3 regions of the Pseudoalteromonas rhizosphaerae genome follow, and region 2 is predicted to be linked to each of the others. Evidence: predicted binding sites of a transcription regulator. Region 2 holds the regulator's gene; each other region holds the start of a gene.
The links. The regulator LexA, encoded in region 2, represses DNA repair genes until DNA is damaged. The targets are predictions, from matches to a motif close to TACTGTATNNNNATACAGTA.
Positions count from the first base shown of each region.

Region 1 (2,207 bases), 1.3 Mb from region 2:
ACGTACTGCCATGCTAGGGTTACTAGCCGCAGGGTTAGTCGGCGCAGTCAGACCAACCAATTTAATTTGCCGTATAACAGCATTTTCAGCATGGGCAGTTGCTAGTATTTGGGGTTACTTAATTGCACGCCAACATATTGATATGCAAACGACAACCGATCCCTTTGCGTTTAGCTGCGAATTCGAGCCTAATTTTCCATTACCATTACATGAGTGGATGCCACATTTTTTTGCTGCGACAGGAGACTGTGGCAACATCGATTGGCAATTTGCAGGGTTAAGTATGCCAGCATGGATGGAGATCATTTTTGCGGTATTTACTCTGATACTGATAAGCGTTGTAGTAAGTCGTTTAATAATTAAAAAGTCGCTGTGATGATTGCATTATTTTCAAGTCAAGTAACGCAATTAAAATCGTTTAAAATACGTCAACGTCAGCAAATAATTGCGATTGCAGTGAGTATGTTAACTCCAATGCAAAAAATCAGTTTGCGTATTATAAAGCTGATTTTATTGATCCCAGTATTTCTATCATTAGCGTATATCGAAGGTTGGCTGTTACTTCCTGTATTACTGGTGGCTGGGTTAAGTTACCCGTTGTTAACCACCCCTGTTGAAATTCAATTCTCTAAACACTATTTGAGCAAGGCTATAAAGCAATTTGAACAGGGCGAATAATTCGCCCTGTAGTTTTTTAAAATGTAACTTTGCCATCCAGTTTAGCGACTAATTTATCGCCAACACCTTTCACCTGCGCTAGATCTGCAACAGACTTAAATTTGCCTTGCTCGGTACGGTAATCAACTATCGCTTGTGCTTTTGATTTACCAATACCTGGCAGCTGGGTAAGCTGCTCGACTGTTGCTTGATTAACATTGACTAACTGAACTTTACCCATACTTTCAGTAGCTTCGGTTTTAGTTACAGCAGCACCACTAGGCAATGATATAGCCAAGCCAAGCACTACGACTATTAAAGTTAAAAACTTCATGTTTCTCCTCCATGATGTCCATACGTGGACTCAATTAATAGTTGACTTTAATGCCTTCACTTTTGGACTACTTCCAAATAAAGTCATACTAAAAAAGTGCGACTATTTAAATAAAGTAAAGTTGTACCTCTTTGTCAAATCCTAATAGTAAAAAATAAAAATGTTCACTTGCAAAAAGACCAATAAACAATTACTGTACATAAAAACAGTAATCAATCAAGGTGAACTTGTTATTCACCAAGCAAATTGGCAGGAGAAATCATGGCTGTTGTTGTTAAATATGTTGTAGAGAGAAACGGAGTCGAGCGTATGACGTTTACTACTAAAAAAGAAGCTGACGCGTATGACAAAATGCTTGATATAGCAGAGTCGCTTGAGGTTATGCTTGAGAAAGTTGATGTACCACTAAGCGAACAACAAATCGAATCGCTCGCACTTGAGATTGCTAAAAGTAAAGACGACTTTATGAATGTACTTAAAGGCGGCAAAGAGGCAATACAGAAAGCACCAACGGCGAAAGTAAAAAAAGAAAATGTAGCGTCTATTAAAGCCAGCACTGATAAAGAAGCAAGCTAAAAAATCATAAGTTAACTAACTAAAAAAGGGCAATTAATTGCCCTTTTTTAGTTATAAAAATTACTACTCGTTATAGCCCTCGTTCAACTTCATCAAATAATTCGGTGATCTCTTTATTTGGTGGCGCTGTTGATAAGCTCACTGTAATGATTGCAATTGTTGCAAGTATAAAGCCCGGTATAATTTCATAAATGATACTGCTGAGACTCTCTCCATTTATGGTGATTGGCGCATATATCCAGATCAACACTGTCCCTGCACCCACAACCATACCACTGATCGCACCTTGTAGATTCATTCGCTTCCAATATAAACTAAGTAATACTAACGGGCCAAACGCAGCCCCAAAACCTGCCCACGCATTACTTACTAAATCTAAAATAGAACTGTCGCGGTCATAAGCCAAATAAATAGCAAATAATGCAACGAGTAGTACACTAATTCGACCAACTAAAACCAGCTCGGTTTGTGATGCATCACGGTTTAAATAAATTTTGTAGAAGTCTTCAGTCAAAGAGCTTGAACAAACCAATAACTGAGATGAAATAGTACTCATAATCGCAGCTAAAATAGCAGCAAGTAAAAAGCCGGCAATAAGTGGATGGAAAACCAATTCAGATAATACTAAAAATATCGTTTC
Region 1 is NZ_CP118496.1:4,086,286-4,088,492, forward strand. It holds gene dsbB (disulfide bond formation protein DsbB) at 1-376, shown strand, start outside; gene PVK79_RS17605 (DUF6170 family protein) at 376-678, shown strand; gene PVK79_RS17610 (ComEA family DNA-binding protein) at 695-991, opposite strand; gene PVK79_RS17615 (YebG family protein) at 1,253-1,567, shown strand; gene putP (sodium/proline symporter PutP) at 1,638-2,207, opposite strand, start outside.
Region 1: a site for LexA is predicted at 1,183-1,202, ahead of PVK79_RS17615 (YebG family protein). Genes of this name have one in related genera too.

Region 2 (2,207 bases):
CAAGAATGAATAACGTCGTCTGAGGTCATTAAAAATCGTACTTTTTGATTAATTGGCAACACCAAAGGTTTATCAACTTCAAGCAGGTAATTAGGGTTTTTATTTGCAAGATTAGTTATTTCATCTTGAGGTGTAGCAAGCATTGAATAAAACTCAACATCTTCACCCATGTACTCATAATGCCATTTCCATTGAGAACCAGTAATTTTAATCGTGAGATCAGCTTTACTAGCATCTTCCATTGCAATCAAAGTTTTTGTCGCAGGAATTGCCATACCAATTAAAATCACAAACGGGATTGCCGTCCAAAGGATTTCAACTTTAGTACTTTCATGAAATTGGGCTGGTTTTGCCCCTTTAGATTTACGGTGGTGGATCAGTGCCCAAAACATCACGGCGAACACGATGACCCCAATCACACAACATATAATAAATATTGTCATGTGCAGCTGATAAACATCATTACTTATATCTGTTACGCCCTTACGCATATTAAACTGGCTATTAGCCAATACTTGCTGCGGTAGAACAAACAATATAAGCCACAAGGTAGAGCTCAATTTACCCATGTGACGGCTCCTTTAAATGCTATTGCAAAACGCAAAGCGAAAAGGCGGCACAGCTTTATTCGCGCCAATTCGTTATTTTTTATTGTTACTGAATATTAACGCAACCCTAAATTATGCTATTGAGCAAAATTGTTAGACTTTTAAAGTAGCTGTTAACACAGTGTATTAACCAATTAGTTAAAAAATGAACAATTAGCAAGTTTTAAGAGCAATTTAATTCTTTTTTGGTGCATAAATAACAGCTAAAAATCAGCGCGTTATTTTGTAATTAGGGATAATATTAGAGGGCTAAAAGTAGCTGACAAGTAGATTTGATAGGGCTTAGGACGCTATAGCTAAGTATAAAATCTAGCCATTAAAGCGGTAAAAAATTAAATGCACCAAACTTCACCAATTTGGTGCAAAATATAGATCAAAAAATTTACATCCAATCAGCGTTGCGGATCACCCCAACAGCTAACCCTTCAATATTGAAAGATTCATGTTCAAGATCCACTTCAATCGGTGAAAATTCATCATTTTCAGCATGTAAAAAAACTTTTTTACCTGCTTTTTCAAGGCGTTTTACTGTTACATCGTCATCAACACGGGCAACCACCACTTGGCCATTTTCAGCAACTTGAGTGCTGTGTACAGCCAATAAATCGCCATCCATAATACCAATGTCTTTCATACTCATGCCTTGCACACGCAGTAAAAAATCAGCAGCCGGTTTAAACAAGAGTGGATCTATTTTGCAATGACTTTCAACATGCTGCTCTGCCAAAATAGGCTCACCAGCGGCAACTCTGCCTATTAGAGGTAAACCAAGTTGTTCCGGCTCATCCTCTTCAACTAACTGAATACCTCGACTAGCACCGGGCTTCATTTTAATAACGCCCTTTTTCGCTAATGCCTTTAAATGTTCTTCCGCTGCATTAGCACTTTTAAAACCTAACGTTTGCGCAATCTCAGCACGGGTTGGCGGCATACCGGTATCTTTAATAAAAACTTTAATAAGTTCGAGAATTTGAGCTTGGCGATTCGTTAATGGGCGCATACAACTGGTTTTCCATACAGTACATTTAACTGTGAGTATATACAGTTATCTGAAAATCGCAAATATAAATTGGCTTAAAATCGCGCCGTTAATAACAAGCTCATACTATTTAAACCACTTCCAGAATCAAGCGCAGATCCAAGACCAAACTTTAATGCTACATGTTGATTAAACCAATATTGCGTTTGCAGTTCATAGTTGTCTTTTAGATTTTTCTGATTCCGAATATTGGCAACGACTCCCACTGACCATGCTTGATTTACATAATAAACCGCCTGCCCCTGCACATAACGATAACGCCCTGCCAATTGCTTTAGCTCTAAATCCCAACCTTGATTGCTAACTATATTTGTCCAACGAACATAAGGAGCATAAGTCCATTCAACCGCGACTCTTTCATTATCTTTGCCAAACCACATATCATGGCGCTCTAAGCGACTGTAATATACATTGAACCCTAGTTGTAACTGCTCATTCATTTGCTTACCAACAGCGGCACTCACTAAATAATCAGTATTTTGCCAATAGCTATTATCCTCACAGAGGCGCTGCGCGCTGGCACTAATAACTAATCCTGCGGGACCATAGATGGCAGCATC
Region 2 is NZ_CP118496.1:102,211-104,417, forward strand. It holds gene coxB (cytochrome c oxidase subunit II) at 1-569, opposite strand, end outside; gene lexA (transcriptional repressor LexA) at 991-1,608, opposite strand; gene PVK79_RS00535 (hypothetical protein) at 1,683-2,207, opposite strand, start outside.

Region 3 (2,207 bases), 1.9 Mb from region 2:
GCAGCGGACGTAAACTAGGATTGCGCCCGGGGAATAGTTGGTCATTAGCGATTGCTTCGTTGCAAAAACGTGCCAATGCTAATGCGGTACAGTTGATCAGTTTTTCGTTGGCAATAAAGCTATTGTTATTTTTAGTGGTGCTGAAAAACGATATGATCGCAGATTGGCAATCGCAACTTCCAAGCGACGCGCCGAATGCTTTTTTAGTAAATATAACCGAAACTGAATTGCCAGACGTAACAAGCTTTTTAGAGCAAAAAAATATTCAAGTATCTGAGTTCTATCCGACTATTCGTGGTCGCGTAAACGCTGTTAATGGTGAATTAGTTGCTCGCGAAGTCTCATTGCAAGACAACGAGAAGAAAGACGAAGAAGCACGCGCAGGTATTGGCCGTGAACTAAATCTTACATGGTTAGAGCAAGTCCCTGTGCAAAATGAGATCATAGACGGGCAGTGGTTTGCCGACAATGCCACCGCTGAAGCATCGATCGAAGAATCTATGCTAGAGCGTTTAGATGTGAAACTGGGTGATACGCTAACATTTTTGATTGGCGCCCAGTCATTTGATGCCAAAATCACCAGTGTTCGTAAAGTTAATTGGGCTACTTTAAAGCCTAATTTCTTTATTATATTAAGTCCTGATGTACTGGCTGATTTTCCTGCGACGTATATTTCATCGGTGCGTATCGAAGCCGATCAAAAACGCGACTTTAGTGAGCTACTACGTGCCTACCCGACAATCAACGCCATCGACGTTGACAGCTTTGTCAAACAAATACGCTCTACTATTTCGCAAGTATCGCTGGCAATTGGATTTGTACTGGCGATAGTGGTGATGTGTGGTGGCTTGGTTTTAATTTCGCAAGTGCAAGCAAGCCTTGGTGAACGGATGCAGGAAATTGTCATATTGCGTACCTTAGGCGCCAAAGGGCGGCTAATAAAAAATGCCACTTTATATGAGTTTTTATTGCTGGGCAGCGCTGCTGGTTTTGTCGCTGCGTTGGTCAGTGATGTGGCTTTATTAATAGTGCAACGTGAGATGTTTGACTTAGCAGGTAAGCTGCACCCGCATATTTGGCTTATTGGACCATTAGTGGGTGGTGTGTTTGTGGCATCACTGGGCTACTTTATGATAGCTAGAACCATGCGTAAAAATACTCAAGGGTTACTACGCTCTTTAGCCTAAAAGGTTAGCAATTAAACAAGCCCGTTTTTACGGGCTTTTTTATGCCAATAATGCACTGGTAATTTATACAGTGCTCTGGCATTATTAGCGTACTTAACTATTTACACTGATTGGGCAAGTATTGGCTATTATTTTAGGGATTGATCCTGGCTCACGATTAACCGGTTATGGGGTGATTGCCCATCAAGGTGCTAAATTTACTTATTTAGGCAGCGGTTGTATAAAACTGGCCGATCACGAGTTTCCTATTCGATTAAAAATGATTTATCAGGGGATCAGTCAACTAATCGAACAATTCTCTCCCGATCATTTTGCCATTGAAAAAGTATTTATGGCGCATAATCCTGATTCAGCTCTTAAATTAGGCCAAGCCAGAGGAGCTGCAATTGTTGGTGCGGCAATGGCTGAGTTACCGGTGTTTGAATACTCGGCGCGGCAAATTAAACAAGCGGTGGTAGGGCACGGTGGTGCCGATAAATCGCAAGTGCAGCATATGGTTAAAAATATTTTAAAATTGCCAGGCACACCGCAAGCGGATGCAGCCGATGCATTAGCCATTGCGATATGCCATGCTCATTCCGATCAAAATTTAATAAAACTAGCGGGCAGTGCCAGTAAAACCGTTAGAGGACGATTAAGGAAATAACATGATAGGTCGCTTAAATGGCATCTTAGTAGAAAAACAACCGCCAGAAATTTTGCTTGAAGTAAGCGGTGTTGGTTACGAAGTTAACATGCCGATGACGTGTTTTTATGATTTACCAAACATTGGCGAAAATGCCATTGTGTATACTCATTTTGTAGTAAGAGAAGACGCCCAGTTATTATTTGGCTTTAATAATAAAATTGAGCGAGCATTATTTAGAGAGCTATTAAAAGCCAATGGCGTTGGGCCAAAGCTCGGATTAGCAATACTTTCAGGGATGTCGGCTAAGCAATTTGTTAGCTGTGTGAATAACGAAGATGCCACCAGTTTAGTGAAACTGCCAGGTGTAGGTAAAAAAACCGCAGAGCGCCTGG
Region 3 is NZ_CP118496.1:3,576,441-3,578,647, reverse strand. It holds gene PVK79_RS15375 (ABC transporter permease) at 1-1,187, shown strand, start outside; gene ruvC (crossover junction endodeoxyribonuclease RuvC) at 1,309-1,833, shown strand; gene ruvA (Holliday junction branch migration protein RuvA) at 1,835-2,207, shown strand, end outside.
Region 3: a site for LexA is predicted at 1,241-1,260, ahead of ruvC (crossover junction endodeoxyribonuclease RuvC). Genes of this name have one in related genera too.